DNA from 4 places in the Delftia sp. UME58 genome. Region 2 is predicted to be linked to each of the others. Evidence: predicted binding sites of a transcription regulator. Region 2 holds the regulator's gene; each other region holds the start of a gene.

Region 1 (7,493 bases), on a different contig from region 2:
CCGGCCAGCGCGGCGCAACCAGGCGCGCCCGCCGCAGGCCAGCTGGCGGCTGCATGACCATCGCTCCCCCACAGCCCTTGCCCCGACACAGGAACCATTCACCCATGTACGACGCATCCCTGACCCTGGCCGACTTCGACCCGCAGCTGGCCAAGGCCATCCAGAGCGAGAAACGCCGCCAGGAAGACCATGTGGAGCTCATCGCCTCCGAAAACTACGCCAGCCCCCTGGTGATGGCGGTGCAGAACTCGGTCTTCACCAACAAGTACGCCGAGGGCTACCCCGGCAAGCGCTACTACAGCGGCTGCGAGAACGTGGACGTGGCCGAGCGCCTGGCCGTGGAACGCGCCATGGCGCTGTTCGACTGCGACTACGCCAACGTGCAGCCCCATGCCGGCGCCCAGGCCAATGCCGCCGTGTTCCTGGCGCTGGCCCAGCCCGGAGACACCGTCATGGGCATGAACCTGGCCCAGGGCGGCCACCTGACGCATGGCAACCCGTCCAATTTCTCGGGCCGCCACTACCGCATCGTTCCCTACGGGCTGGACCCCGCCACGGGCCTGATCGACTACGACGAGATGGAGCGCATCGCCCTGGAGCACCGGCCCCGCATGCTCATCGGCGGCTTCTCCGCCTACTCGCGCCACAAGGACTGGGCCCGCATGCGCGCCATTGCCGACAAGGTGGGCGCAGTGTTCTGGGTGGACATGGCCCATGTGGCGGGCCTGGTCGCGGCGGGCGAGTACCCCAGCCCCTTGCCCCATGCGCATGTGGTCACCAGCACCACGCACAAGACGCTGCGCGGCCCGCGCGGCGGCCTGATCCTGTCCAAGGGACAGGACGAAACCTTCAACCGCCGCCTGAGCTCGGCCGTGTTCCCCGGCGTGCAGGGCGGGCCGCTCATGCATGTGATCGCCGCCAAGGCCGTCGCCTTCAAGGAGGCGCTGCAGCCCGGGTTCAAGGCCTACCAGCGCCAGGTGCTGGCCAACGCCCGCGCCATGGCCGCCGTGATACAGCAGCGCGGCTACCGCATCGTCTCGGGAGGCACGGACAACCACCTGATGCTGATCGACCTGTCCGACCGCAGCTACACCGGCAAGGATGCCGACGCCGCGCTCAGCGAGGCGCACATCACCACCAACAAGAACACCGTGCCCAACGACCCTCGCTCGCCCTTCGTGACCTCGGGCCTGCGCATAGGCACGCCCGCCGTCACCACGCGCGGCTTCGGCCAGGCGCAGTGCGAACAGCTGGCCGGCTGGCTCTGCGATGTGCTGGATGCGCTGGACGCGCAGGAAGGCGCCCGCTTTGCCAAGGTGGCGGCGCGGGTCAGGGAGCAGGTGACGGAGCTGTGCCGGCGGTATCCGGTGTACGGATGAACCACGGACATGAATCACTCTCGGCACAGACAACAGCGCAGGGACTCCAAGCTACGTCCAGGCAAGAGGTAGAACCGCGGCAAGGACAGCAACTACCGGGAAAGGCGGTTTTTGATGTTGTCCACGCCTGCTTTACCCAGCGCAAGTGATCGTCTTGCCGCCTCCTTCAACTGCGCGGGTTCTGGCAAAACCTGGCTGGCCAACGTACCCACTCGCAGGGCAGATTGCCGGACCTGGCTCATTGTCGAGTCGGCAGCATCGCGCAATTCCTCCATGCTGGGCAAATTCCTGCCGGCCTCCCTCAGCGTACCGCCGACGCCGTCGGCCATTTGTGCAGCCCGGAGGCGCGCCTGGGCCCACGCTTTGGACATACCCCCCTCCGGAACTTGCGAAAGCGTGGCAATGCAGGCATCCAGCATCGTGTGCTCAGACTCTGAAAGTGGTTTGCCTGTCTCTAGCAGAGACCTCAGAAAGTCACCCAGATCGGCAGCTATCGCCAAATGATTGCAGTCCGGGTTGGCGTGGAGAAAGGCGGCAAGCTCTTGGGCAACGTCCTGTGGCTGACCCTGTCCAAGTTGGCTTTCCAGCAGCGGGACGGCCTGACCGACGAAATTCGGATCAAACCCCCACTCTCCCACCAAATGCTCCACCAGCATGCTGCGCTGTTCCTGGTCGATTTTTCCGTCGACAGCGGCAATTCGCAGGGCAAGCGGTGCAATCAGGTCGAACAACGACAAGGCAAGCACATCGAGAGGCGTATTCAGGAATTTGGGGATCTCAATGACCCGAGATCCACGGCTGTTGGCAAACATGCGATAGAGCCCATAGCAAGCTCCTCCCGAGGCCAATGCAGCAAAAGCGACCCATCCCAGCGGTGTGGCAGCGGTTCCAATGCCGATTGCGCCCAATAGGCCTGATGGCGCAAAGAATGTTGAAGCCACCAGACTCGACTTGGCGACTGCCGCGCCAGTTCCAGCAGCCCCCAGAACATCCCACAACTCACGACCCCGGTTGACCATCCGCAAAGAACGATAGGCGTTCTCTCCAATCGCCAACTTTGCCTTGAATCGCAGCGGCTCGGCAACGACCTGCTCCACGCCGCCCAGAGTGAACTTTTCGCTGGAAATTTCGTGGATCTGATTCATGCCAGCGCCGCTTTGAATTGCGCAACAAACAGGCGAATCCTGTGTTGCAGATCTGGAGAGTCCATCTCTTTCTTGGCTCCGTAGGCAATGCCCAATGCAATCGCCAGCGGGCTCAACACCGCTCCAAGCAATGTTCCTATCAGCGGTACTGCGCTCAACAATGCACCGACCACCAAGGCAACCGCTGTGGCGAATGCCAAGGTGGGGAACTGGTCCAGCGTCAGAAAAATGAGATCGAGAATCTTCCGCCCGATGCGCACCAGCCGGCGTCCGACCTGCGATGACAAGCGCAGCAGATTGGCCAGGATGGCCTTCGCATCAGCGGAAACGTTCAAACCCTCGATTTTTTGAAGCAAGGCGCGTTCAGTGCGATTGGTGTTCTGAAAGAACTTCGCCTCATTGGGTATTGCACTCTTGTCGTGATCAGCAGGTTCGCTGTTCGACTGGATCGCTGGCGGCACAATTTCCATGGCGGCTTGTATCAGTGAAGAAAGGACACGGACCGAAAACCTGCATTATGTCGTCACACATGGCCGCGACCCGCACGGCTTCACCCGTCGAAGCCCTTTCTTTTCACCCGTCATGGCACCGGCATGCCCCGCACTGCCTTGAACCCTGTCAAGGACTGGCGCAGGCGCCGTCCATCCCCGCCATCTCCGCCAGCTTCTGCATGCGCGAGCGCTGGTCCAGGCAGGCCTGGTGCTGGGCTTCGGCCGCCTTTTGCTGCGCCAGCTTCGCGGCCTTGGCACGCTCGGCCTGCAACTGGGCGATGCGCTCGCGGATCTGGGGCATGGCGGCCACGGCGGCCTTTTCGCCCTCAAGAATGGCGCTGGCGCGCTGGGTGAAGTCGGCCGGGCCGATGTCCAGCACCTTAGGGCGGATGGTGATGTCGGCGCGGGCCAGCTCGGCCTGGCCCAGCTTCTGGCCCATGATGGCAATGGACTGGCCCAGCGCGCCCAGCATGTTCTCGGGCGCCTTGCCGCGCGCCTTGTTGGAGATGTCCACGGCAATCACCAGGTCGGCGCCCAGCTGGCGCGCGGCGTCCACGGGCACGGGGCTGGTGATGCCGCCATCGACGAAGTGGAATTTGCCGATGGCCACGGGCTGGAACACACCCGGAATGCTGCTGGAGGCACGCACCGCCTGCCCCGTATTGCCGCGCGCAAACACGGTGCGCTCGCCATCTTCCAGCCGCGTGGACACGGCCACGAAGGGCTTGGCCAGCTGCTCCAGCGGCTTGCGGCCCACCTGTTCGTTCACATAGTCTTCCAGCTTCTGCCCCACCAGCAGGCCGCCCGAGGACAGCTGCAGGTCGCGGATCCTGGTTTCATCCAGCGCCACGGCCTTTTCCTGCAGCTCGAAGGCGTTCATGCCGCTCGCATACAGCGCCCCCACCACGCTTCCCGCGCTGGTGCCGGACACCACCGCGGGCGCAAGGCCATTGGCTTCCAGCATCTTGATGACGCCGATATGGGCAAAGCCCTTCACGGCCCCGCCGCCCAGGGCCAGACCGATCCTGATGGGCGCCACGGGCGTGCCCGGCGCGGTGGGCGTGGACTCGGGCGTGGCCGCCGAGGGGCTGGGCGGGTTGCTGCCGCAAGCGGCCAGCCCCCCCGCCAGGCTCAGGTACACCAGTGGACGCAAAAGGGCTTTCAGGCGCATGCCAGGGATCCTGCTGTCGGATGACGAGATTCGGGGCGGGCAGTATAGCGGCAGGGGCCTGACCGCCGCAGGCCCTCAGGCTCTGGGCTTCAGCAAGCCGCCCATGCCCTGCACAGCCTCCCGCAAAAACCCCCAGACCGCCTCGATGCGCTGAACCTGCCGGGCATCCGAGGGCATGCTCATCCAGAAGGTGCGGGTGAAGCAGGCCTCGGCGGGCAGCACGCGGCTGAGCACGGGGTCGCGGTCGGCGATGAAGGCGGGCAGCACGGCCAGGCCGGCGCCGGCGCGCACGGCCTCGTACTGCGCGGTGATGCTGGTGCTGCGAAAGGCAAAGCGCTCGGGCTGGAACAGGGTGGACAGCAGCTGCAGCTCGCGCGTGAACAGCAGGTCGTCCACATAGTGGATGAAGCTGTGATGGCGCAGGTCCTCGGTGTGCGCCACCAACGGGCGGCGCGCAAGGTATTCGCGCTGGCCGTAGAGGAAGAGCCGGTAGTCCGTAAGCTTGGTGACCACGGCCGAGCCGCGCGTGGGGCGCTCCAGCGAGATGACGATGTCAGCCTCGCGCCGCGACAGGTGCAGCAGGCGCGGCAGGGCCAGCAGGTCGATGCTCAGCAGAGGATGGCGCTGGGTCAGCGCGGCCAGCTGCGGGGCCAGCAGCTGGGTGCCGAAGCCTTCGGTGGCGCCCACGCGCACCAGGCCCGACGGTCCCTGGCTGGTGGATTCCGCAGCCAGCGGCATGCGGTCCAGGCCGGCGGCGGCGCGCTGCATGGCATCTGCCACGCCCAGCAGCTGGCGGCCGGCCTCCGTGGGCCGCCATTGGCCGGCCTCGCGCTCGAAGAGCACGGCCCCCAGCTGTTTTTCCAGGGCCTGGATGCGGCGCGACACCGTGGTGTGCTCCACGCCCAGTTGCCGCGCGGCGGCGGCCATGCTGCCGCTGCGCGCCAGCTCGCCAAAGAATCTCAGGTGGTCCCAGTCCATGGGTCGAGGCCGCCTCAGTCGGCTGCGGCGCGGCGCGCGGCCAGCGTGCTGGGCGCACGCGCCAGCTCGTCGTTTTGCCGCACCAGGACGGCCATCATGTCCATGAACAGGCCCCGCTGCTCCTGCGGCAGCGGCTCCAGCATGCGCTGCTGGGCCCGCAGCACCGAGGGCTCGGCAGCGGCCAGCAGCGCAGCACCTTCTGCAGTGACCGACAGCAGGCGCACGCGCCGGTCGGCCGGGCTGGTGTTGCGCACCATGAGGCCGCGCGCCTCCAGCCGGTCGATGACGCTGCCGATGGTCGAGGTATCGAAGCCGATCATCCGCGCCAGCGTGCGCTGGTCCACGCCGGGCTGGCGCAGCACGGCAGACAGCGCCGCGTACTGCACGGGGGTCACGCCGAATTCCTGGGTCTCTTCCATGAAGACGGCCACCGCGATCTGCTGCAGGCGGCGGATGTGGTAGCCGGGGTAGTTTTCTAGTTCTGCGGGTTGGTAGTCCATGGCCATTGCGCTCTTTTCCGTGTCCCTGCGGGCAAGCGCAGATGTTCGCATGAACCGCCCCCTCCGTTGGCGTTGGCTGGCAGACAGGTGATTCACCCAGACACGCTGTCCGCCGTCGTTTTGCCTGCATCCAGGGAAACCCCAGGCTGGCCTGATGCAAATCAACACTACACTTATCGTCAGCATACTGTTTAATTACTCGCGACGCAGCTGACCCGCTGGCGGGCGACACGCACCACGAAGCACAGGACATCCATGAGCACCAGCATTTCTTCCCGGGCGCTGCCCGTTCTTGTGGCAGGCGGCGGCATTGGCGGCGTGGCGGCCGCGCTGGCCCTGGCGCGCCAGGGATTCGCCGTAAAGGTGCTGGAGCAGGCGCCGCAGCTCGGCGAGATCGGCGCCGGCATACAGCTGGGGCCCAACGCATTCGCGGCCTTCGACGCGCTGGGCATTGGCGAGCTGGCCCGTGGCCGCGCCGTCTATACCGACGAGATGGTGATGCACGACGCGCTCGATGAAAGACTGGTCGGCCGCATTCCCACGGGCGATGCGTTTCGCGCCCGCTTCGGCAACCCGTATGCGGTAATCCACCGCGCCGACATCCACACCTCGCTGCTCGAAGGCGCGCGCGCCCACGGCCATATCGAGACGCTGACGGGCACGCGCATCGAGGCCGTGCGGCAGGAGGGCGACACCGTCACCGTGCGCGACCAGCACGGCCACGTCCACGCGGGCCAGGCGCTGATAGGCGCAGATGGCGTGAAGTCCGTGGTGCGCCAGCAGTACGTGGGCGATGCGGCGCGCGTCTCCGGCCACGTGGTGTACCGCGCCGTGGTGGAGAAGAACGACTTCCCCGAGGACCTGCGCTGGAACGCGGCCAGCATCTGGGTCGGCCCCAACTACCACCTGGTGCACTACCCGTTGCGCGGCGGCGAGCAGTACAACGTGGTCGTCACCTTCCACAGCCGCGAGCAGGAGGAATGGGGCGTGCGCGAAGGCAGCAGCGAAGAGGTGCAAAGCTACTACAGCGACTGCTGCCCGCGCGCCCGCCAGCTCATAGCCCTGCCCAAAAGCTGGAAGCGCTGGGCCACGGCCGACCGCGAGCCCATTGGCCAGTGGAGCTTCGGCCGCGCCACGCTGCTGGGCGATGCCGCACACCCCACGCTGCAGTACATCGCCCAGGGCGCCTGCATGGCGCTGGAAGACGCGGTGACACTGGGCCAGGCGCTCAAGCGCTGCGGCAACGACTGGCCGCAGGCGCTGCGGCTGTACGAGCGCTCGCGCATCGCCCGCACGGCACGCGTGGTGTTGTCCGCGCGCGAGATGGGCCGCATCTTCCACGCCAGCGGCGTGGAGCGCCTGGTGCGCAACGACCTCTGGAAGGGCCGCACGCCCCAGCGTTTCTACGACGCCATGGAATGGCTGTACGGCTGGAAGGCCGAAACCTGCCTCGCCGAAGACTGAACACAAGGAGACCGCCATGCAAGAACTTGGCCGCCTGGAAGACCTGCCCCAGGACTACCGCGACGAACTCACGCGCAACAACCTGGTGCCGCTGTGGCCCAGCCTGCGCAACGTGATGCCGCCGCACACGCCGCGCCCGCGCACCCAGCCCATCGCCTGGCCGTACCAGACCATCCGCCCGCTGCTGATGCAGGCGGGCGAGCTGACGCCCATCGAAAAAGCCGAGCGCCGCGTGCTGGTGCTGGCCAATCCCGGCCATGGGCTGGAGAAGATGCAGGCCAGCTCCTCCATCTACCTGGGCATGCAGCTGCTGCTGCCCGGCGAGTGGGCGCCCTCGCACCGCCACACGCCCAATGCCGTGCGCA
Region 2 (7,493 bases):
GCTGCTGCTGTATCTCACCGCACGCAAGAAGGTGGTCCCATCGGCCGACAACACCACGGGCCACGTCTGGGACGAGGACCTGCGCGAGCTGAACAACCCCATGCCCAAGTGGTGGATGTGGCTGTTCATCATCACCTCGGTGTTCGGTTTCGCCTACCTGGCGGCCTATCCCGGCCTGGGCTCGTTCGCGGGCAAGCTGGGCTGGACGCAGCTGGGCGCCTATGAAAACGAGATGGCCAAGGCCCGCGCGGACCTGGAGCCGCTGTATGCCAAGTTCACGAGCATGAGCACCGAAGACATGGCCAAGGACCCCCAGGCCATGGCCATCGGCGAGCGCCTGTTCATGAACAACTGCGCGCAGTGCCACGGCTCGGACGCACGCGGGGGCAAGAGCTTCCCCAACCTGACCGATGGCGACTGGCTGCATGGCGGCACGCCCGAGAAGATCAGGGAAACCATCACGGGCGGCCGCATCGGCATCATGCCGCCCATGGCCGCTGCCGTCGGCACGCCCGACGATGTGCGCAACCTCTCGCACTATGTGCTGAGCCTGTCGGGCAGCCCGCACGACTCGCTCAAGGCCTCGCTGGGCAAGTCCAAGTTCACGGCCTGCGCCGCCTGCCACGGCATGGACGGCAAGGGCAACCAGGCCCTGGGCGCGCCCAACCTGACCGATGACATCTGGCTGCACGGCTGGGGCGAGGCCGCCATCACGGCCATGATCAACAACGGCAAGCACAACGAGATGCCTGCCCAGAAGGACAAGCTGACCGAGGCGCAGATCGCGGTGCTCGCTTCCTATGTCTGGGGCATGTCGCACAAAGACGGCGCAGTCCGTCAATAAGGACAGAGGGCGGCGCTGCGGCGCCGCCTTTTTGCCTTTTGAGTTTTCAGATATTCCAAAAAAACCAAGGAACCCACCATGAAGCCCGAGAACGGGGATGGCGCCGGGAAGCCTCCCCGCAAAGTCATTCCGATCACGCCTGCCGACCCGGATCCGGGCCAGCTGGTGTCGATGTTCGAGTCCGAGAAGAAGGTCTACCCGCGCTCCATCAGCGGTGTCTTCGCACGCTGGCGATGGGCCCTGGTGTTTCTCACCCAACTGCTTTTCTACGGCCTGCCCTGGCTGGAGTGGGGCCAGCGCCAGATGGTGCTGTTCGACCTGGGCGCGCGGCGCTTTTACCTGTTCGGGCTGGTGCTGTACCCGCAGGATTTCATCTACCTGGCGGGCCTGCTGATCATCTCGGCGCTGGCGCTGTTCCTGTTCACGGCCGTGGCCGGGCGCCTGTGGTGCGGCTTTTCCTGCCCGCAGACGGTCTACACCGAAATCTTCATGTGGGTGGAGCGCAAGGTCGAAGGCGACCGCAGCGCGCGCATGCGCCTGGACAAGAACGGCTGGACCTTCGAGAAGCTCTGGAAGAAGTCGCTCAAGCAGCTCCTGTGGATTGCCATTGCCCTGTGGACCGGCTTTACCTTCGTGGGCTACTTCGTGCCCATCCGCGAACTGGGCGGCGAGCTGCTGGCGCTGCAGGGCAGCTGGCAAATGTTCTGGGTGCTGTTCTACGGCTTTGCCACCTACGGCAACGCGGGCTACATGCGCGAGCAGGTCTGCAAATACATGTGCCCCTATGCGCGCTTTCAGAGCGCCATGTTCGACCGGGACACCATGATCGTCAGCTACGACACGGGCCGGGGCGAGCCACGTGCGCCACGCACCAAGAAGGTGGACTACAAGGCCCAGGGCCTGGGCGACTGCATCGACTGCAAGATGTGCGTGCAGGTCTGCCCCGTGGGCATCGACATCCGCAACGGACTGCAGTACGAATGCATCGGCTGCGGCCTGTGCATAGACGCCTGCAATTCCATCATGGACAAGATGGAGTACCCGCGCGGCCTGATCCGCCTGACAACGCAGAACGCCATGGCCGGCCTGTGGCGCCGCGCCCAGGTGCTGCGCCGCATCTTCCGTCCGCGCGTGCTGATCTACTCGGCCGTGCTGGTCGGCCTGAGCGTGGCCATGATCGTGAGCCTGGCGCTGCGCCAGTCGGTCAAGGTGGACGTGATCCGCGACCGTGCCTCGCTGTCGCGCATCGTGGCGGGCGGCAAGCTGGAGAATGTCTACCGGCTGCAGATCATGAATGCCACCGAACAGGCCCAGCGCTACCGCATCAGCGCCCATGGCCTGGACGGGCTGGAGCTGGCGTCCGAGCAGGAAGTCGAGGTCGGCCCGGCCGAGACGCGCGGCATTGCAGCGCGCCTGCAGATTCCCTACGGTTCTGCCGAGCCGGGCTCGCACACCGTATTCTTCGATATCGATGCCCTGCAAGCGGGTGCGGGCCGCACGTCCGAAAAGGCCGTGTTCCTCGTTCCCCGGTGATGTTCCTGGCAGGCGCGGCACGGTCCGCGCCTGCCGCCTGAAAGAAAGAGGTTTCCCATGTCTTCCAGTCCCCCAGTTCCCGCACCCGCCCAGGCCGCTTCGCATCCCGACGCCGGCAAGCCCTGGTGGAAGTTCGGCCATGTCTGGCTGGTGGTGGCAGGCCCGGCCGCCGTGGTGGTGGCCGCCGTGATCACGGCCATCATCGCCATCAATGGCGCCGATCCCGTGATCGACCCCGACTACTACCGCAACGGCATCACGATCAACGAGCGTGCCGATGGCGTGCGCGAAGTGCCCAAGAGCATGGCGCCCGCCGTCACCGGTCGCAACCATGCGGCCACGCCAGCGCACGACCATCCCACGGACCGCTGACCGCGCCAAGCCCCCTCACGAGGCCGCAGTCGCGGCCTTTTTGCATGGCGGATCGCATCTCCGGCATGTGCGACGGGTGAGGGTTTCCTACAGGCGCGCAGGGCGCTTCGGGGCTTGGCGCCAGGCGTTGGCGCGGCGCACAATGAAGGCGACCCCCTCTACAGCACAAGGAGATCGCTGATGTTGGCCCAACGCTGGATGTGGATTGCCTGGCCTGCCTTTCTGGCCGCCGCCGTGATGGAGATGCTGGTTTTTGCCTTTGTGGATCCGCTGCAGCTGCATTGGCTCGGCGACCTGGGCTGGTCGCGCCAGGGCATCTACACGCTGGCCTTCTTCGCCTTCTGGGGCGTGACCATGCTCTCCAGCCTGATGACCACCATGCTGGGCCGCTCGGCCCGCGATCTCAATGACGGCGTGGTCTCCGAGCCCGAACCGGACCTGGCCATGCAGGGGCTGGGGCGGGACTGAGAGAACGCCGGCCGCAATGAACAAGGCCCGCTGTCGCGGGCCTTGTTCATTGGCGGATGAATGCCTGCAGCCCCTGCAGCCTTACTGGCACTGCTGGCTATTGACGATGCGCTTGAGCGCCTCCGTGTCCAGGATGCGCAGATGGCGCTGGCGCACCTCGATGATGTTGTCGTCCGCGAACTTGGAGAACGTGCGGCTCACCGTCTCCAGCTTCAGGCCCAGGTAGCTGCCGATTTCCTCGCGCGTCATGCGCAGCACCAGTTCGGACTTGGAAAAGCCCCGCGCATGCAGGCGCTGCACCAGGTTGAGCACGAAGGCGGCCAGGCGCTCTTCGGCGCGCATGCTGCCCAGCAGCAGCATCACGCCGTGCTCGCGCACGATCTCGCGGCTCATGACCTTGTGCACATGGTTTTGCAGGGCCGTGACCTCGCGCGACAGGTCTTCCAGCTTGTCGAAGGGCATGACGCAGACTTCGGCGTCTTCCAGCGCGACGGCATCGCAGGTGTGGTGGTCGTTGACGATGCCGTCCAGGCCGATGATCTCGCCGGCCATCTGAAAGCCCGTGACCTGGTCGCGTCCGTCCTCGGTGGCCACGCAGGTCTTGAAGAAGCCGGTGCGGATGGCGTACAGCGAGGTGAAGGCCTCGCCGTTGCGAAACAGCAGGCCTCCGCGCTTGACCTTGCGGCGCGTGGCCACGATGTCGTCGATGCGCTGCATCTGCTCGGCATCCAGGCCCATGGGCATGCACAGTTCGCGCAGGTTGCAGTTGGAGCAGGAGGCTTTGATGGTCTGAAGGTTCATGGAGTGATAAACATCAGCGGCACACAGCGTGCCGGCGGTGACCTCGTGGATTGCGATGAGTTGGATCAAATTGTCGCAGCAGTGCCTCAAACAACTCTTGATATGAGTCAAGGACATGACCGATGTGCTGCGGCACAGTCAAGGTATTAGAGGAAAAACCCATGACCGCTGTCACCCCAGAGCTGCTGCGTCGCTTTGACGTACCGGGGCCCCGATACACCTCGTTCCCTACCGCCGACCGCTTTGTCGAGGCCTTTGGTGCAGAGGACTATATCCTGGCGCTGCAACAACGCAAATCGAGTACCGCAGCGCGTGCCATGCCTTTGTCGCTGTATGTGCACGTGCCCTTTTGCGAGTCGCTGTGCTACTACTGCGCCTGCAACAAGATCGTGACGCGCCACCACGATCGCGCCGCCGTCTACCTGGACTACCTGGCGCGCGAGATGGCCTTGCACACGGCCCATTGCGGCAAGGGCCAGACCGTCAGCCAGCTGCACCTGGGCGGCGGCACGCCCACCTTCTTCTCCGACGACGAGCTGCGTACGCTGATGGGCCTGTTGCGCGAGCATTTCAAGCTGGAGCCGGGCGGCGAATACTCCATCGAGGTCGATCCGCGCACCGTCAGCGTCGAGCGCCTGGCCGTGCTCAAGGAGCTGGGCTTCAACCGCCTGAGCTTCGGCGTGCAGGACTTTGACGAGCAGGTGCAGATCGCGGTGCACCGCGTGCAGCCGGCAGAGCAGGTGTTCGAGCTGGTGGCGGCCGCGCGGCAGCTGGGCTTTGCCTCCATCAACGTGGACCTGATCTACGGCCTGCCCAAGCAGACGCCCGAATCCTTCGAGCGCACGCTGGCCCAGGTCAACGCGCTGCGGCCCGACCGCATCGCGCTCTATGCCTATGCCCACCTGCCCGAGCGCTTCAAGCCGCAGCGGCGCATTGCGGCCGAGGATCTGCCGCAGGGGGCCGACAAGCTGGCCATGCTGTCGCGTTCCATCGCCGCATTCATGGACGGTGGCTATGTCTACGTGGGCATGGACCACTTCGCCCTGCCCGAGGACTCGCTGGCCGTGGCCAAGCGCCAGGGCCGGCTGCACCGCAACTTCCAGGGCTACAGCACCCAGCCCGACTGCGACCTGATCGCGCTGGGCGTCTCGGCCATCGGCAAGGTGGGCGCCAGCTACAGCCAGAACGCCAAGACGCTGGAGGAGTACTACGACGCCATCGACGCCAGCCACCTGCCCGTGGTGCGGGGCCTGGCGCTGTCGCGCGACGACCTGGTGCGCCGCGCCGTCATCATGGCCATCATGTGCCAGGGCGCCGTGCTGTTCGAACCCATGGAGCAGGCCTGGCTGCTGGGCTTTCGCGAGTACTTCGCGCCCGAGATGGCGGCCCTGGAGGACCTGCAGGCCAAGGGCCTGGTGCAGATCAGCGACGAGGGCTTCCAGGTCACTCCCATGGGCTGGTACTTCGTGCGCGGCGTGGCCATGCTGTTTGACCGATATCTGCAGGCGGACAAGAACCGGGCGCGGTTTTCGAGGATCATCTAGGCCCCATGCTGTTGTCGCTGCTCTGGACCGCTTTGATCATGGGGCTCGTCGGCGGGCCCCATTGCCTTGCCATGTGCGCGGCGCCCTGCGGCGTGGTCACGGGCGGGGCGGGGCGGGGCGGCGGCTCCCAGGTGGTGGCCGTGCATGGATTGCAAGGCCGGCTGTGGCTGCGCACGGCGCTGTTCCATGGCGGACGTCTGGCCGGCTATGCCAGCCTGGGCGCTGCCTCGGCCATGGCCATGGAGAGCCTGTCCTGGCTCACCAGCCAGACCACGGCGCTGCAGCCGTTCTGGACACTGACCCATGTCGCCGTGATGGCCTGGGGCCTGGCCATGATGGTGCAGGCCCGCCAGCCCGCCTGGCTGGAGTCTGCCGGCCGCGCCGCCTGGCGGCGCGTGCAGCCCTGGGTGTCGGCGCCGGGCGGCACGCTGGCGGCAGGCTATGCCTGGGCGCTCATGCCTTGCGGACTGCTGTATTCGGCCGTGCTGGTCGCCGCGCTCAGCGGCGGCCCGTTGCAGGGCGCGCTGGCCATGGCGGCCTTTGGTGCGGGCAGCGGCCTGTGGCTGGTGGCCGGCCCCTGGTTGTGGCGGCTGGGACGGCAGCGCCTGAACGGCCTGCGCGCCGAATGGGGCACGCGCCTGGCCGGCCTGATGCTGGTGGGCGTGGCCGTGTGGGCGCTGTGGATGGACCTGATCTACAAGCCCAGCCTCTGGTGCCGTTGAGCAACAACTGGGGCCGGACTTGGGCCCTGGGGCCGCGTATTGGCTGCGAGGCTCTCAGAACTGGAGATAATGCCCGAATCATCGGCTTACATATTGCCGATTCCTTCAGCCTCGGGGCCGTTGCCGCGCGTGAACCATTCCGTCCTCATCGATATCCGAGACCTCCGTCCGGGCATGTTTGTCCAGCTCGATGTTGGGTGGCTGAACCATCCCTTTCCGGTCAGCAGCTTCAAGATCACCTCCAGCGCACAGATCCAGACCCTGAAATCCCTGGGCCTGGAAGTGGTGCGCTGTGTTCCGCACAAAAGCGACACCTGGCCCGCCGAGGTGCGCAACCCGCCGCCGCAGGAGCTGCCGCCCGTCGTGGAGGCCCCCGAGCCTGCGCCCGCCGAACTTTCGCCCGCAGCACCGCTGCTGCTGTCCGTGCCCGACTGGCGCGGCCGGCTGGAGGACTGCAATGCGCGCTTTCAGAAAGTGGAGCGCGGCTATGTGGCCATAGAGACCACCATTGCCAGCGCGCCCGAGCAGGCTCGCATGCCCACCGAGGCCCTGGTCGATGGCTGCCTGGCCGAACTGGCGGGCCCGCAGGACGTGGCCATTCACCTGCTGTCCGATGGCGTGGGCAGCAGCCAGAGCGTGCATGCCGTCAACGTGACCGTGCTCAGCCTGCTGCTGGGCCGGGCCCTGGGCCTGGAGGCATCGTTGCTGCGCGACCTGGGCCTGGCGGCGCTGCTGCATGACGCGGGCAAGCCCGTGGCCGGTGTCGACGGCATGCATGGCCTGGCCCTGGAGCCTTCCGTGCCCGACGTCCTGCGCGAGCGCTACGAGCGCCATGTGGGCGAATCCGTGGCCATTGCCATGCGCATGGGCCTGTCGGCCCAGGTCACCACGGCCATCGCCCAGCACCATGAATGGGCCGATGGCACGGGGTTCCCGTTGAGCCTGGTGGCCGAAGACATGGAGCTCACGGGCCAGATCCTGGCCCTGGTCAACACCTACGACCGCCTGTGCAATCCCGGCGATGCACAGACGCCGCATACGCCGCATGAGGCCCTGTCCCTGCTGTTCAGCCGGCTGCGCGACAAGTTCGCCGCGCCCGTGCTCAATGGCTTCATCCGCATGATGGGCGTGTTCCCGCCGGGCTCGGTGGTGGAGCTGACCGACGGGCGCCATGCCATGGTCATGTCCGTGAATGCATCACGCCCGCTT
Region 3 (7,493 bases), on a different contig from region 2:
CGCCCAAGCCGCCAAAAAGCCGCATCGTGCCCTGGCTCATCGGCCTGCCCGTGGCCTTCTTCGCTGTGCTCATGCTGGCTGGCCAGTTGCTGTCAACGCCCGAAGGCGAGGCGCGCTGGGTGGAGCGCGAAACCATCAAGATCTGCCGCAAGGAAACCGCGCGGCCAGAGGCCGAGCGCAAGACGCAGCAGTTTGAATCGGTGCAGGACTGCGACAGGCTCGAATTCGACTTCAAGCAGCGCTACGGTGAAAACCCCTGAGGCGAAGTCACAACGAAAAAGGCCGGCAGAGCCGGCCTTTGGCTTGCTGGAGCCTGTTCAGTCACGCGTCTCGATGGCGCGGTTGATACCCAGCGCCGCCAGCGTGCACAGCGCACCCGACAGCAGATAGATGCCCAGCGCCACCAGTCCGAAGCGCGAGGACACGCCCAGGGCCACCAAGGGAGCGAATGCCGCGCCCACCAGCCAGGCCATGTCCGAGGACAACGCGGCCCCCGTGTAGCGATAGCGTGAGGGGAAGTTGGACGTCACCGTGCCTGCGGCCTGGCCATAGGACAGGCCCAGCAGGATGAAGCCGACGATGATGAACACGTTGTTGCCCGTGGTTCCGCTGCCCAGCAGCCAGGGCGCCAGGAAGCTGAAGATGCCGATCAGGCAGGCCATGGTGCCCAGCGTGTTGCGCCGCCCCACACGGTCGGCCAGCCAGCCCGAGACCATGATGGCGGCAGCCGCACAGAAGGCGCCCACGATCTGCACCCCGAGCACATGGGTGACCGACTGGTCCGAGTACAGCGAGATCCAGGACAGAGGGAAGATGGTCACCAGGTGGAACAGCGCAAAGCTGGCCAGGGCGGCAAACGCGCCGATCACCACGTTGCGGCCTTCGTCGCGCATCAGCGGCAGCACGCCCATGGGCTCCAGCTCACGCTGCTGCAGCAGTTCGGTGTAGGACTGGCCCACGACCAGGCGCAGCCGGGCGAACAGTGCCACGACGTTGATGGCGAAGGCCACGCAGAAGGGATAGCGCCAGCCCCAGCTGAGGAACTCGTCGGCTCCCACATGGGCGTAGATGAAGGCAAACAACCCTGCCGCGAGCACGAAGCCCAGGGGCGCGCCCAACTGGCCCATCATCGAATACCAGCCCCGCCGGTTCTTGGGGGCCGACATGGCCAGCAGCGAAGGCAGCCCGTCCCACGAGCCGCCCAGCGCAATGCCCTGCCCTATGCGCAGCAGCGCCAGCACGATGATGGCGTTCACCCCCGCCTGCTGGTAGCTGGGCAGGAAGGCCATGCCCACGGTGCACACGCCCAGCAGAAACAGCGCCAGCGTCAGCTTGGTCGCCCGCCCCCAGCGCCGCTGCACGGCCATGGACAGCGCCGTGCCCAGCGGCCGTGCCACGAAGGCCAGCGAGAAGATGGCGAACGACATCAGCGTGCCGTCGAGCTTGGAAAGGTAGGGGAACAACAGTGCCGGGAAGACCAGCACGCAGGCGATGCCGAACACGAAGAAGTCGAAGTACTCCGAGGATCGCCCGATGATCACGCCGACGGCGATTTCGTTGGGCGTGACATCTTCGTGGGTGTCGGCGCGGGACAGAGATTCTTTGCTCTCATAGCTTCCGTGGGGGAAGCTTGCAGTTGTGTCGAGGCCGCTCATAGATGGATGCTCCTTGTCTCGTCTCACTGACAGCTCTGTTCTACGCCCTCGCTTGATCTGGCGCAAGGCGGTTTCCACCTCGACCGGCCTCGGTGTTTGTCCTGCTGCGCGCGACGCGAAATTGCGGCCTCCGGACCACCAGGCACCTGCCGCGCACCCGCCCAGGTAGCAGAAAGTTCCCGGCTTCTCCTTGACGTTGGACAAAATGTCCAATGGACAAATTTATACTTCGTAATACATTTGCCCGGATCTTGTAATCCGCGTTTCTATGTAAACGCGCTCTTGTTGCGCCCCTAGCATGCTAAAAATCAAGGAACTCCGTGGGCCTGCGTGGCTCACCGCGGCCGCTTTGACAGCCAGTCTCACTGGCTGCAGCAAAGCCGTCGTGCTCAACCCCGCCGGCGACATCGCCGCGCAGCAAGGCAACCTGGTGGTCACGGCCACCTTGCTGATGCTGATCATCATCATCCCGGTGATCATCCTCACGCTGCTTTTCGCCTGGAAATACCGCCAGTCGAACACCGAGGCCCACTACGACCCCGAATGGCACCACTCCACCACGCTGGAGCTGGTGATCTGGTCCGTGCCGCTGATGATCATCATCGCGCTGGGCGCCATCACCTGGATCAGCACCCACAAGCTGGACCCCTACCGTCCGCTGGACCGCGTCTCGGCCACCAAGCCGCTGAGCACCGATGTCAAGCCGCTGGAGGTGCAGGTCGTGGCCATGGACTGGAAGTGGCTGTTCTTCATCCCCGAAAAAGGCATCGCCACCGTCAACGAGCTGGCCGCTCCCGTGGATCGTCCCATCCACTTCAAGCTGACCGCCACCTCGACGATGAACTCCTTCTACGTGCCTGACCTGGCCGGCATGATCTATGCCATGCCAGGCATGCAGACCGAGCTGAACGCCGTGATCAACAAGCCCGGCGTGTTCCACGGCCTGGCATCGCACTACAGCGGCGCCGGCTTCTCGGGCATGACGTTCAAGTTCCATGGCCTGAGCAACGAAGAGTTCGAGCAGTGGGTTGCCAAGGCCAAGTCCGAAGGCAAGGCCCTGACGCGCGATACCTACCTGAACCTGGTCAAGCCCAGCGAGCGCAACCCGGTCGAGCGCTTCGCCACGGTGGACGAAGGCCTGTACGACAAGGTGCTCAACCGCTGTGTCGAAGAAGGCAAGATGTGCATGCATCACATGATGGCCATCGACGCTGCCGGCGGCGAAGCCTATCTCAAGGCCGTGGGCATGAACCTGCCCCAGGATGTGTGCACGGTGCAAAACGCCGACCGCGTCGTGGCCTTCCTGGACCAGCGCGACGGCTCCGCAGCCGCTGCGCAGCAATAAGCAGTTAGCGGACGCGGACGACGGCCAGACCGCCGCCCGCTCCCATCACGACCTAAGAGACTCGATATGTCTGAACATACCTCCCCGGCACAGGCCCACTGGCTGCTGGGACGCATCACTTGGGACTCCATCCCGATGGCGCACGAGCCCATCGTGCTGGCGACCTTCATCGCCGTGGTGCTCGGCGGCCTTGCCGTGCTGGGCCTGCTCACCAAGTTCCGCCTGTGGGGCCCGCTGTGGCGCGACTGGCTGTGCAGCATCGACCACAAGAAGATCGGCATCATGTACATGATCCTCGGTCTGGTCATGCTGCTGCGCGGCTTTGCCGACGCGCTGATGATGCGCCTGCAGCAGGCCATGGCCTTCGGCGACAACCTGGGCTATCTGCCTCCGCACCACTACGACCAGATCTTCACGGCCCACGGCGTGATCATGATCTTCTTCGTGGCCATGCCCTTCGTGACCGGCCTGATGAACTATCTGGTGCCGCTGCAGATCGGCGCCCGCGACGTGTCCTTCCCGTTCCTGAACAACTTCAGCTTCTGGATGACCACGGGCGGCGCCGTGCTGGTGATGATCTCGCTGTTCCTGGGCGAGTTCTCCACCTCCGGCTGGCTGGCACTGTCCAACCTGGGGGCGCAGAACCCCGGGGTCGGGCTTGACTACTACATCTGGGGATTGCAGGTGGCCGGCGTCGGCACCACGCTGTCAGGCATCAACCTGATCGTGACCATCATCAAGATGCGCGCACCCGGCATGAACCTGATGAAGATGCCCGTCTTCACCTGGACCGCCCTGTGCACCAACGCGCTGATCGTGGCCTCGTTCCCCATCCTGACCGCAGCCCTGGTGCTGATGTCGCTGGACCGCTACGTCGGCACGAACTTCTTCACGAACGAGCTGGGCGGAAACCCCATGCTGTACGTGAACCTGATCTGGATCTGGGGCCACCCCGAGGTCTACATCCTGATCCTGCCCTGCTTCGGCATCTTCTCGGAGATCGTCTCGACCTTCAGCCGCAAGCGCCTGTTCGGCTACACCTCCATGGTGTACGCGACGGTGTGTATCACCATCCTGTCCTACCTGGTCTGGCTGCACCACTTCTTCACCATGGGCTCCGGCGCCAGCGTGAACACCTTCTTCGGCATCACGACGATGATCATCTCGATCCCGACGGGCGCCAAGATCTTCAACTGGCTGTTCACCATGTACCGCGGCCGCATCCGCTTCACGGTGCCGATGCTGTGGACCGTGGGCTTCATGTGCACCTTCGCCATCGGCGGCATGACCGGCGTGCTGCTGGCCGTGCCTCCGGCCGACTTCGTGCTGCACAACAGCCTGTTCCTGATCGCCCACTTCCACAACGTGATCATCGGCGGCGTGGTGTTCGGCGTGTTCGCCGGCATCAACTTCTGGTTCCCCAAGGCCTTCGGCTACAAGCTCGACGAGTTCTGGGGCAAGTGCTCGTTCTGGTTCTGGCTGGTCGGCTTCTGGGTCGCCTTCACACCGCTGTACGTGCTGGGCCTGATGGGCGTGACACGCCGTGCCAACCACTTCGAGGACCCCTCGCTGCAGATCTGGTTCGTGATCGCCGCCCTGGGCGCCGGCCTGGTGGCACTGGGCATCGGCAGCTTCCTGATCCAGCTGGTGGTCAGCTACTTCAAGCGCGACCAGCTGCGCGACGTGACCGGCGACCCATGGGAAGGCCGCACGCTGGAGTGGGCCACCTCCTCGCCCCCTCCCCAGTACAACTTCGCCTTCACGCCCGTGGTGCATGAGATCGATGCCTGGTGGGACATGAAGAAGCATGGCTACCAGCGTCCGCTGACCGGCTTCAAGCCCGTCCACATGCCGTCCAACACCGGCGCCGGCGTCGTGATCGCAGCGCTGTCCACGGTCTTCGGCTTCGCGATGATCTGGCACATGTGGCCCCTGGCCATCGCGTCGTTCGCCGCCACCGTGCTGGCATCGATCATCCACACGTTCAACTACAAGCGCGACTACTACATCCCCGCCGCAGAAGTCGCGGCCACGGAAGAACTGCGCACACAACAGCTGGCACGTCATGTCTGATACCCGTTACACCGCAGGCGGCGCTGCCGCCCTGGCCCCGCGCGAGTACCACCTCGCCGAGGAGCCCCATCCCGAAAACGGCACCGCTCTGGGCTTCTGGCTCTACCTGATGAGCGACTGCCTGATCTTTGCAGCGCTGTTCGCCACCTATGGCGTGCTGGGCCGCAACTACGCTGCAGGCCCCACGGGCGCCCAGCTGTTCGACCTGCCCCTGGTGGCGATGAACACGGCCTTCCTGCTGCTGTCGTCCATCACCTTCGGCTTCGCCATGCTGCAAAAGCAGCAGGGCAAGCTGGGCGGCACCCAGCTGTGGCTGGCCATCACCGGCCTGTTCGGCCTGTGCTTCCTGGGCCTGGAACTCTATGAGTTCTCCCACTTGCTGCACGAGGGCGCGGGCCCGCAGCGCAGCGCCTTCCTGTCCTCGTTCTTCACGCTGGTGGGCACCCACGGCCTGCACGTGAGCTTCGGCCTGATCTGGCTGGTCACGCTGATGATCCAGATCAACAAGCACGGCCTGACGCACGAGAACAACCGCCGCCTGATGTGCCTGTCGATGTTCTGGCACTTCTTGGACGTGGTCTGGATCGGCGTCTTCACTTTTGTTTACCTGATGGGGGTGCTGTAAATGGCTGCACACGACATCCACGCCGGCCATGGCCACGGTCACCACGACCATCACGGCCATGACGATCACCACCACGACGCAGGCCCGCACAGCACGTTCTCGGGCTATATGTGGGGCTTCGTGCTCTCGATCATCCTGACGGCCATCCCGTTCTGGCTGGTGATGAGCAACGTCATCTCGGACCGTGCAACGGCCGTGATGGTGCTCGGCGGCTTCGCCGTGGTGCAGATCCTGGTCCACATGGTCTTCTTCCTGCACATGAACGGCAAGATCGAAGGCGGCTGGACCCTGCTGTCCACCATCTTCACCGTGGTCTTCGTGGCCATCGGCATTGCGGGCACTCTGTGGGTCATGTTCCACATGAACACCAACATGATGCCCCAGCACACCATGCCGGCCGACCCTGCCGCGCAGACGGCTCCGGCCTCGGTCACGCCTTGACCGCATCCGGAAACTCCGGGCCCTCCAGCCACGCCGGCGCATCGCGCCGGCGTGGCCCACTCGCTCAGGCGATGCTCATCTCGGTGGGCATCGCCTTGTTTTTGGGCTTCATCTTCCTGGGCAGCTGGCAGGTCCAGCGCCGTGCCTGGAAGCTGGACTTGATAGAGCGCGTGGACCAGCGCGTGCACGCCGCGCCTGCCGCCCTGCCCCCGCCCGCCGAATGGCCGCAGATCACGGCCGCCGACCACGAGTACCGCGCCGTGCAGGCCAGCGGCCACTGGCTGGCCGGCAAGACCGTGCTGACCCAGGCCGTGACCGAATTGGGCGCCGGCTTCTGGGTGCTGACGCCGCTGCAAATGGACGACGGCAACCAGGTGCTGGTGAACCGGGGCTTCATTCCCACAGCGCAGCGCGCGCGCTGGCAGGATGAGCCCGCACAGGCGCCCCAGGACCAGGACCAGGTGACGGTGGCCGGCCTGCTGCGCATCAGCGAGCCGCGCGGCGGCTTCCTGCGCGAGAACGATCCCGCGCAGCAGCGCTGGTTCTCGCGCGATGTGGCGGCCATTGCGCAGGCCCAGGGACTGGACCATGCAGCCCCCTACTTCATCGACGCAGGCCTGCCGGGACAGCCCGTGGCAGACGGCACCTGGCCGCGCCCGGCCATGACCGTGATCCGCTTCCCCAACAGCCACCTGGTCTATGCGCTGACCTGGTACGGGCTGGCGCTGATGGTGGTCGGTGCGGCCTGGCTGGTCAGGCGCAATGACCGGCAGGCGAGCAGCAAGCCGTAAAGCCGTAAAGCCGTAAGGCCGCAAAGCTGTCGCTGCAGGCAACAGGGCCACCGATGACATCGGTGGCCCTTTTTCCGCCAGTCTTCTGCAAGACCCTGCCGCACCACGGCCACCGCCCGGTAGCGCACAATCGCCCGCGTGAATTCGCCTTCAGAGTCCCTGTTCCGCGTCGAGCGCACCACCGAACGCCAGAACATGCAGCTGCTGATACAGCTGCGCTGGTTTGCCGTGGTCGGGCAGGTGATCACCATCTCCCTGGTGCACTACGGCTTCGGCATCACCCTGCCGCTGCCGGCCATGGCCCTGGTGCTGCTGGCCAGCGTCTTCACCAATCTCGGCTACATCTACTGGTACCGCAGCCACCGCCGCCAGATCTCGGCACGCAACCTGTTCCTGGCCCTGCTGGCCGACGTGCTCGCCCTGGCCATACAGCTGTATCTGAGCGGCGGCGCCAGCAATCCCTTCATCTATCTGTTTTTGCTGCAGGGCATTCTGGGCGCCGTGCTGCTCAGGCCCGTGCACGCCTGGATCATCGTTGCCAGCACCTCGCTGTGCACCCTGGT
Region 4 (7,493 bases), on a different contig from region 2:
ACACCTGCGGCTTCATCGATGACGCCGTGCGCGAAAGCCTGGACACCATTGGCGAGGCGCTGGCCGAGAACGGCAAGGTCATCGTCACGGGTTGCCTGGGTGCCAAGGCGGGCAAGGATGGCGGCAACCTGATCCAGGAAGTGCATCCCAGCGTGCTGGCCGTGACCGGGCCGCACGCCACGCAGGAGGTGATGAATGCCGTCCACACCCATCTGCCCAAGCCGCACGATCCCTTCATCGACCTGGTGCCGGGCGCCTTTGGCGAGGCGGGCATCAAGCTCACGCCCAGGCACTACGCCTACCTGAAGATCTCCGAGGGCTGCAACCACCGCTGCACCTTCTGCATCATTCCCTCCATGCGCGGCGATCTGGTCTCGCGTCCCGTGGGCGATGTGCTCAAGGAGGCGCGCGCGCTGTTCGAGGGTGGCGTCAAGGAACTGCTGGTGATCAGCCAGGACACCTCGGCCTATGGCGTGGACGTGAAGTACCGCACGGGCTTCTGGGACGGCAAGCCGGTGAAGACGCGCATGCTCGAACTGGTGCAGACGCTGGCCGAGATCGCCGAGCCCTATGGCGCCTGGGTGCGCCTGCACTACGTTTATCCGTACCCCAGCGTGGACGAGATCATTCCGTTCATGGCCACGGGCCGCGTGCTGCCCTATCTGGACGTGCCCTTCCAGCACAGCCATCCCGAAGTCTTGAAGCGCATGAAGCGCCCGGCCAATGGCGAGAGGAACCTGGAGCGCCTGCAGCGCTGGCGCGAGATCTGCCCGGATCTGGTGATCCGCTCCACCTTCATCGCGGGCTTCCCCGGCGAGACCGAGCAGGAGTTCGAGCACCTGCTGCAGTTCCTGCGCGAGGCGCAGATCGACCGCGCGGGCTGCTTTGCCTACAGCCCGGTCGAAGGCGCTGCCGCCAACGAGATTCCCGGCATGCTGCCGCAGGAAGTGCGTGAGGAGCGCCGTGCGCGCTTCATGGCCGTGGCCGAAGAGGTTTCCACTGCGCGCCTGCAAAAGCGCGTGGGCCAGACCATGCAGGTGCTGGTGGACAAGTCCGTGGGCCTGGGCAAGAAGGGCGGCGTGGGTCGCAGCTATGCCGATGCGCCCGAGATCGATGGCCTGGTGCACCTGCTGCCGCCCGAGAAGGCCAGCAAGACCTACAAGGTGGGCGACTTCGTGAAGGCGCGCATCGTGGGCACGCAGGGCCACGACCTGGTGGGCCAGCCCGTGTAAGGCCTGTATTCGCATCCCTGAAAAGCGGGCAAGGTTTTCCTTGCCCGCTTTTTTTGTCCTTGATGGTCCAAGGCCTGATTTTGATCAAGGCGTTCAGGTCGCTTCGCTGAAATGCTGTACCTACTTTGACGCAAAGAAAGGATGGCGCGAATGAACAAGACCATGAAGGCCGCCGTGGTGCGGGAGTTTGGCAAGCCGCTCACCATCGAGGAAGTCCAGGTGCCCCGGCCCGATCCCGGCCATGTGCTGGTGAAGATCGAGGCCTGCGGCGTCTGCCATACCGACCTGCATGCGGCGCAGGGCGACTGGCCCGTCAAGCCCAATCCGCCTTTCATCCCCGGCCATGAGGGCGTGGGCTATGTGGCCGCCGTGGGTGCGGGCGTCACCCATGTGAAGGAGGGCGACCGCGTCGGCATTCCCTGGCTGTACACGGCCTGCGGCCATTGCGAGCATTGCCTGGGTGGTTGGGAGACGCTGTGCGAGCAGCAAAAGAACACCGGCTACTCCGTCAACGGCGGCTTTGCGCAGTACGCGCTGGCCGATGCCAACTTCGTGGGCCTGCTGCCCGGCAGCGTGGACCTGATCGAGATCGCCCCCGTGCTGTGCGCGGGCGTCACGGTCTACAAGGGTTTGAAGGTCACGGACACCAAGCCCGGCAACTGGGTGGTGATCTCGGGCATCGGCGGCCTGGGCCACATGGCCGTGCAGTACGCCAAGGCCATGGGCCTGAACGTGGCGGCGGTGGACGTGGATGACGACAAGCTGGCGCTGGCCCGGCGCCTGGGTGCCCAGGTCACGGTCAATGCCATGACCACGGACCCTGCGGCCTACCTGAAAAAGGAGATCGGTGGCGCACACGGCGCCCTGGTGACAGCGGTATCACCCAAGGCCTTCGAGCAGGCGCTGGGCATGGTGCGGCGCGGCGGCACGGTGTCGCTCAACGGCCTGCCGCCCGGCAGCTTCCCGCTGCCCATCTTCAACATGGTGCTCAGCGGCGTGACCGTGCGCGGCTCCATCGTGGGCACGCGGCTGGACCTGCAGGAATCGCTGGACTTCGCGGCCATGGGCAAGGTCAAGGCCACCGTGTCCACCGACCGGCTGGAGAACATCAACGACATCTTTGCGCGCATGCATGAAGGCAAGATCGAAGGGCGCGTGGTGCTGGACCTGAACGCCTGACGCTTTGCCCACCCCAAAAAAACAGGCTTCCCGAGGGAAGCCTGTTTTGCATGGCGCACGCCTCACACCATGCGGCGGATGGGGCGCTTCTTCCAGACCAGCTTGTAGTAGGCGGTCTGCAGGCACAGCGTCAGGGTGTAGGACAGCGGAAGCGCCATCCAGATGCCCATCAGCCCGAAGCTGCGGCTCAGCCACCAGGCCAGGGGCAGCTCCAGCACGGCCAGCACCGTGATGGTGATGGCCGTGGGAATGATCACATCGCCGCTGGCGCGCATGATGGACGACAGGGCGATGAAGCAGCCCAGCAGCAGACCGCTCCACAGCACGATGTACAGCAGCTCGATGGCCAGCACCAGCACCTGCTCGTCGGTGATGAACATGCCCAGCAGCGGCCGTGCGAACAGGCTGCCGATCAGGGCCAGGGCAGCGCCCAGCACCAGGTTCATGCGGATGGCCGTGGCCGTGATGGCGCCCAGGCGCTCGCTGCGGCCCGCGCCGATGGCCTGGGCGCCGAGGATGGAGGCCGTGATGGCCACCGAAATGACCGGGAACTGCGCAAACGAGTTGATCTGGTTGACCGCACCGTAGGCCGCCGTGGCGCTGGAGCCAAAGCCGTTGACCAGTGACACGACGACCAGCCCGGCCATGGACGAGGCGATCATCTGCACGCCGGTGGGAATGCCCACGCGCAGGATGCTCTTGAGCAGGGTCCGGTCGATGCGCATGGCCCTCCACAGCTCGGCATTGGGTGCCAGCGGGCTGGCTATGCGGCGCAGCCGCCAGCCCAGCCAGGCCAGCGCCAGGGTGAAGCCCAGGATCATGGACACGCCCGCGCTGGCCACGCCCAGGCGCGGCAGGCCGGCCCAGCCCGCGATCAGCGCCGGGGTGCAGGCCAGGCCCGTGCCCGTGGAGATCAGCAGGGCCAGCATGGGCGAGACCGTGTCGCCCACTCCGCGCAGCAGCGAGGTGGCCAGCAGGAACACGAACAGCCCCGGCATGCCCAGCAGCACGATGCGCGAGTACAGCGTGGCCTGCTCCATGATGTCGGGCGGCGTGCCCAGCAACCGCATCAGCGGCTCGGTGAACAGCCCGCCGAACAGGGCCACGATGGCGCCGAACAGCAGTCCTATGCACATTGCCGTGCCTGCGATGGCGCGCAGCTTGTCGTGCATGCGCGCGCCGTAGGCCTGGCCGATCAGCACCGAGGAGCCCGCGCCCAGGCCGATCACGAAGGCGATGAAGAGGAACATCACCGGAAAAAAGGCCGCGACGGCGGCCAGCGCCTGCACGCCCAGCATCTGGCCGATGAAGACGCTGTTGATGGTGCCCGACAGCGATTGCAGGATGTTGGCCAGCACCATGGGGCCCAGGAACACCAGAAAGGTGCGCCACAACGGCTGGTTGCCGGCAATGGGCGGCCCGCCGGGGCTGGATGCGGCAGGCGCGGCGGCCTGGGGCAGGGGTTCGGTTGGTTTCGTCATGTTGTGTCTGGTAATGCGACGAGAAAAGCAGTGAGGTCGGGCCGGGTCAGGTCTTCAGTCCTGGGCTGGCGCCGCAGGTGAGCCTGCCCACACGGGGTCGCCCAGTTGCTGCAGATAGCTTCGCACATCCTCGGGCCAGGCGGCGGTGTGCTGTGCAAAGGCTTCGGCCTGGCGTGCAAACAGGGCGCGGCTGGCGTCCTCGAAATGGGGCAGGTCGCCCGCCATCTCGCTCATGAAGCGGTAGACGGCTTCGGTGGCGGCGCGCACGGCATCCTGCGCGGCGTGCTTGCCGCGCGCCTCCTCGATCAGCCTGCGCAGTGCGCCGGAGGCGCCGCCGGGCTGGCGGTTCAGCCATTCCCAGTGGCGCGGCAGCAAGGTCACCTCGCGCGCCACCACGCCCAGCTTGGGGCGGCCCACGCTGCGGGGGGCGGCGGCTTCGGCGGGGGCAGGCGCTGCGGCCAGCTCGCTGCGCCAGTCCAGGTCCAGCCGCATGCCGCTGTGGTCGTCGAACACCCACAGCGGCGGCGCGGACCCGCTGCCGTGGGCCTGTTGCTCATGGCTTTGCAGGAACTGCAGGATGGTCGGCCTGCCGGCCTGCAGCAGCCGGCTGTGGCCCTGGAAGATGGTGTAGCTGGGGGCGGGCTCGGCGGCCGCTGCGCTGGATTTGATAGTCATGGCGCAGATATTAGCCGGGTAAAAATATCAAGTCAATTAAACCCGGGTTAAATTTTTTCGATCGTCCTGCATGCCGCCAAAGAAAAAGCCCCTGGCAGAGACGGCCAGGGGCTTCGCAGGGGGAACTGCAGGCGTCGTTCAGACGCGCTTGCGGTACTCGCCTGTGCGGGTGTCGATTTCGATCTTGTCGCCCTGGCTCACGAACAGGGGCACGGGCACTTCGAAGCCGGTGGCAATCTTGGCGGGCTTGAGCACCTTGCCCGATGTGTCGCCCTTGACGGCGGGTTCGGTCCAGGTGATTTCGCGTTCCACGGACGTGGGCAGTTCGCAGGAGATGGCCTTGCCGTCGTAGAACACGACTTCGGCTTGCATGCCGTCTTCCAGGTAGTTGATGGCGTCGCCCATGTTGGCGGCTTCCACTTCGTACTGGTTGTACTCGGCATCCATCCAGACGTACATCGGATCGGCGAAGTAGGAGTAGGTGCACTCCTTCTTGTCCAGGATCACGTTGTCGATCTTGTCGTCGGCCTTGAACACGACTTCGGTGCCCATGTTCGACAGCAGGGCCTTGAGCTTCATGCGGACGGTGGCGGCGCCGCGGCCACCGCGAGCGTATTCGGTCTTCAGGACGATCATCGGGTCCTTGCCGTGCATGATCACGTTGCCGGCGCGGATTTCTTGAGCGATTTTCATAGCTTGCTTGGCTGAGGTTGAGCCGCTCAACAGGGCAGGCAAGCGAAGTCGCTGGGACGGTGCGCCTGCCGCAGTTCCGCGGCGGGTGCAACCCTGGTCAGTGGCGGCCGGCTGGCGGTCGCCCGCAGCGGCGCCTCCAGGGAGGCAAAACGTGCATTCTAGCTTTTTTCGGTCACGAAAGCTTGTAGCTGCTCAATCAATGGGGTCTGTTGCAGCAGCCGCAAGCGTGCCGCCTGCACGCATTCCTGCCAATGCTGCAGCAGCGCAGGCGTGATTGCGGGCAGGGTGCTTGCAGGTGCCATGCCGTTCCAGGCGTGGTGGAAGGCGCGCAGGCTGGCCGGTGCCTGCAGCCAGTCAAGAAAGGCGTCGAGCTTGTCGTGATGGGCGTCGTCGTGCTGGGGATAGATGTGCCAGACCAGCGGCTGGCCAGCCCACAGCGCGCGTACCAGCGAATCCTCGCCACGCACCAGGTTCAGGTCGCAGGCCCAGAGCATCTCGTCGAACTGAGGTTGGGGGCAGGGCTGCAGCGCATGCCGGGTCACCGCGCCTTGTTCCGTGGCGGGCACGCTGGCCATGGCCTGTTGCACGGCGGCGGCTGCGCGCCCCGGGGTCACCAGCAAATGCGTGGCCTGCGGCGCAAGGGGCGCTGCATGCAGTTGGGCCAGCCATTGAGGCAGGGCAGGGGGCTCGTAGCAGAACAGCGAGATGGCGCAATCGCCGGTGCCTATGCCGTGGCGTGTGCGCCAGGCCTGCCGGCCCTCGGAAGCAAAAGCTGCCTGGCGCGCGGCCAGGTCCGGCTCGCGCAGCAGGCCGCCCGTGGCGGCCGTGAAGCCCGGGTAGAAGAACCAGCGCGTCAACCCCGCAGCCGGCCCCGACATCAGCGGCGAGGGCAGGCGGTGGCAGCGCTCCACATAGTCCTCTGCCGACAGGTATTCGAGGTTGATCCACAGCGGTGCCCGGCGCGCGATGGCCGCCAGAAAGGGCGGCGGGATCTCGCAGCCGAAGGCCTCGATGACCACATCACCCATGGACTGTGGGACGTCCTGCGCCTGCGTGGGCCAGCCATGGACGCTGAGTCCGGCCGGGTGCGGCCGGGGAGCCATCCAGGCCAGGGCGCTGGCGTCGTCCATCCACAGCCGCACGCGCTGGCCGCGCGCGGCCAGGTCGGTGGCAGCGCGCCAGCACACGCCGATGTCGCCAAAGTTGTCTATGACCTGGCAGAAGATGTCCCAGGTCCGTGCAGTGGCCTGCTTTGGCGGCGGGTCCGGGGGGATGGGGTTGAAGGCAAGCATGGGAATCAGGGTTCGCACAGATGTTCGACCAGCAACTGTGCCACGGGCGGCAGTGCCTCTTGCGAGCGCACGCACAGCATCAGCTGGCGCTCGGCCCAGGGCTCGTCCAGCGCAATGCAGCGCAGCGGCAGGGCGCCCAGGTACAGGCGTGCGCTGCCTTCGGGCAGGATGCCTACGCCCAGGCCCGAGGCCACCATCAGGCACAGCGCGTCATAGCCCGTGACCTTCATTCGCAGCCGGGGCTGCAGGCCCAGGTCGGCGGCGGCGCGCGTGATCTGGTGGTTGAGCGCGCTGCCCGCGTGCATGCCCACCAGGTCATGGTCCAGCACCTGGGCCAGCCGCAGCGAGCGCCTGCGTACCAGCGCATGGCCCTGGGGCACGATCACGATGAGGCGATCGCGGCGGTACGGGCGCAGGCGGATCTTCTCGCCATAGCTGCCCTGGTTGAGGATGCCGATGTCGGCCTCGTTGTCGGCCACCGCGCGTGCGATGTCGCTGCTCACGCGCTCCTGCAGGCGCACGTCCACATGCGGGTGCTGGTCCAGGAAGCGCTGCAGCTGGGAGGGCAGGAACTGCGTGATGGCCGAGATGTTGGCCATCACGCGCACATGGCCGCGCAGGCCGCTGCCGTACTCGCGCATCTGCTCGCCGATGCCGTCCAGGTCGTTGAGCACGCCACGCGCCATGTTCAGCAGCGCATAGGCGGCAGCCGTGGGCACGCTGCCGCGGTTGCTGCGGGTGAACAGCTCCACCTGCAGCTGGCTCTCCAGCTCGGCCAGCCGCCGGCTGGCGGCCGAGGGGGCGATGTGTTCGCGTGCGGCAGCGCGTGCGATGGCGCTTTCCTCCATCACGGCCACGAACAGGCGCAGCGAAATCGGGTCGAGTTTCATGGGGTGGCGATTATCGCCCGGCCCCGTCCGGCTGGGTTCTGCCATGCCGGT

Evidence for each region. Region 2 encodes FNR, which switches genes on or off when oxygen is low (the NO sensors DNR and NnrR bind a similar motif). Its sites were predicted from a motif close to TTGATNNNNATCAA; they were not measured.
Region 1: A9976_RS04670 (3-hydroxybenzoate 6-monooxygenase) is a predicted target of FNR. The motif match lies at 5,816-5,829, and genes of this name have one in related genera.
Region 3: cyoA (ubiquinol oxidase subunit II) is a predicted target of FNR. The motif match lies at 1,846-1,859, and genes of this name have one in related genera.
Region 4: adhP (alcohol dehydrogenase AdhP) is a predicted target of FNR. The motif match lies at 1,307-1,320, and genes of this name have one in related genera.

The regions. Positions count from the first base shown of each region.
Region 1 is NZ_LZZV01000013.1:262,735-270,227, reverse strand. It holds gene A9976_RS04705 (aspartate aminotransferase family protein) at 1-57, shown strand, start outside; gene glyA (serine hydroxymethyltransferase) at 105-1,379, shown strand; gene A9976_RS04695 (hypothetical protein) at 1,472-2,524, opposite strand; gene A9976_RS04690 (hypothetical protein) at 2,521-2,994, opposite strand; gene A9976_RS04685 (patatin-like phospholipase family protein) at 3,143-4,186, opposite strand; gene A9976_RS04680 (LysR family transcriptional regulator) at 4,262-5,164, opposite strand; gene A9976_RS04675 (MarR family winged helix-turn-helix transcriptional regulator) at 5,179-5,715, opposite strand; gene A9976_RS04670 (3-hydroxybenzoate 6-monooxygenase) at 5,920-7,128, shown strand; gene A9976_RS04665 (cupin domain-containing protein) at 7,145-7,493, shown strand, end outside.
Region 2 is NZ_LZZV01000020.1:178,850-186,342, forward strand. It holds gene ccoP (cytochrome-c oxidase, cbb3-type subunit III) at 1-844, shown strand, start outside; gene ccoG (cytochrome c oxidase accessory protein CcoG) at 923-2,377, shown strand; gene A9976_RS08140 (FixH family protein) at 2,435-2,749, shown strand; gene A9976_RS08145 (hypothetical protein) at 2,930-3,217, shown strand; gene fnr (fumarate/nitrate reduction transcriptional regulator Fnr) at 3,299-4,018, opposite strand; gene hemN (oxygen-independent coproporphyrinogen III oxidase) at 4,180-5,562, shown strand; gene A9976_RS08160 (sulfite exporter TauE/SafE family protein) at 5,568-6,284, shown strand; gene A9976_RS08165 (HD-GYP domain-containing protein) at 6,354-7,493, shown strand, end outside.
Region 3 is NZ_LZZV01000114.1:27,576-35,068, reverse strand. It holds gene A9976_RS29570 (hypothetical protein) at 1-260, shown strand, start outside; gene A9976_RS29565 (MFS transporter) at 318-1,655, opposite strand; gene cyoA (ubiquinol oxidase subunit II) at 1,954-3,000, shown strand; gene cyoB (cytochrome o ubiquinol oxidase subunit I) at 3,067-5,073, shown strand; gene cyoC (cytochrome o ubiquinol oxidase subunit III) at 5,066-5,698, shown strand; gene cyoD (cytochrome o ubiquinol oxidase subunit IV) at 5,699-6,139, shown strand; gene A9976_RS29540 (SURF1 family protein) at 6,211-6,930, shown strand; gene A9976_RS29535 (ATP-binding protein) at 7,069-7,493, shown strand, end outside.
Region 4 is NZ_LZZV01000030.1:4,971-12,463, forward strand. It holds gene rimO (30S ribosomal protein S12 methylthiotransferase RimO) at 1-1,232, shown strand, start outside; gene adhP (alcohol dehydrogenase AdhP) at 1,383-2,411, shown strand; gene A9976_RS10540 (MATE family efflux transporter) at 2,474-3,892, opposite strand; gene A9976_RS10545 (DUF2239 family protein) at 3,947-4,567, opposite strand; gene efp (elongation factor P) at 4,706-5,260, opposite strand; gene earP (elongation factor P maturation arginine rhamnosyltransferase EarP) at 5,419-6,552, opposite strand; gene A9976_RS10560 (LysR family transcriptional regulator) at 6,558-7,442, opposite strand.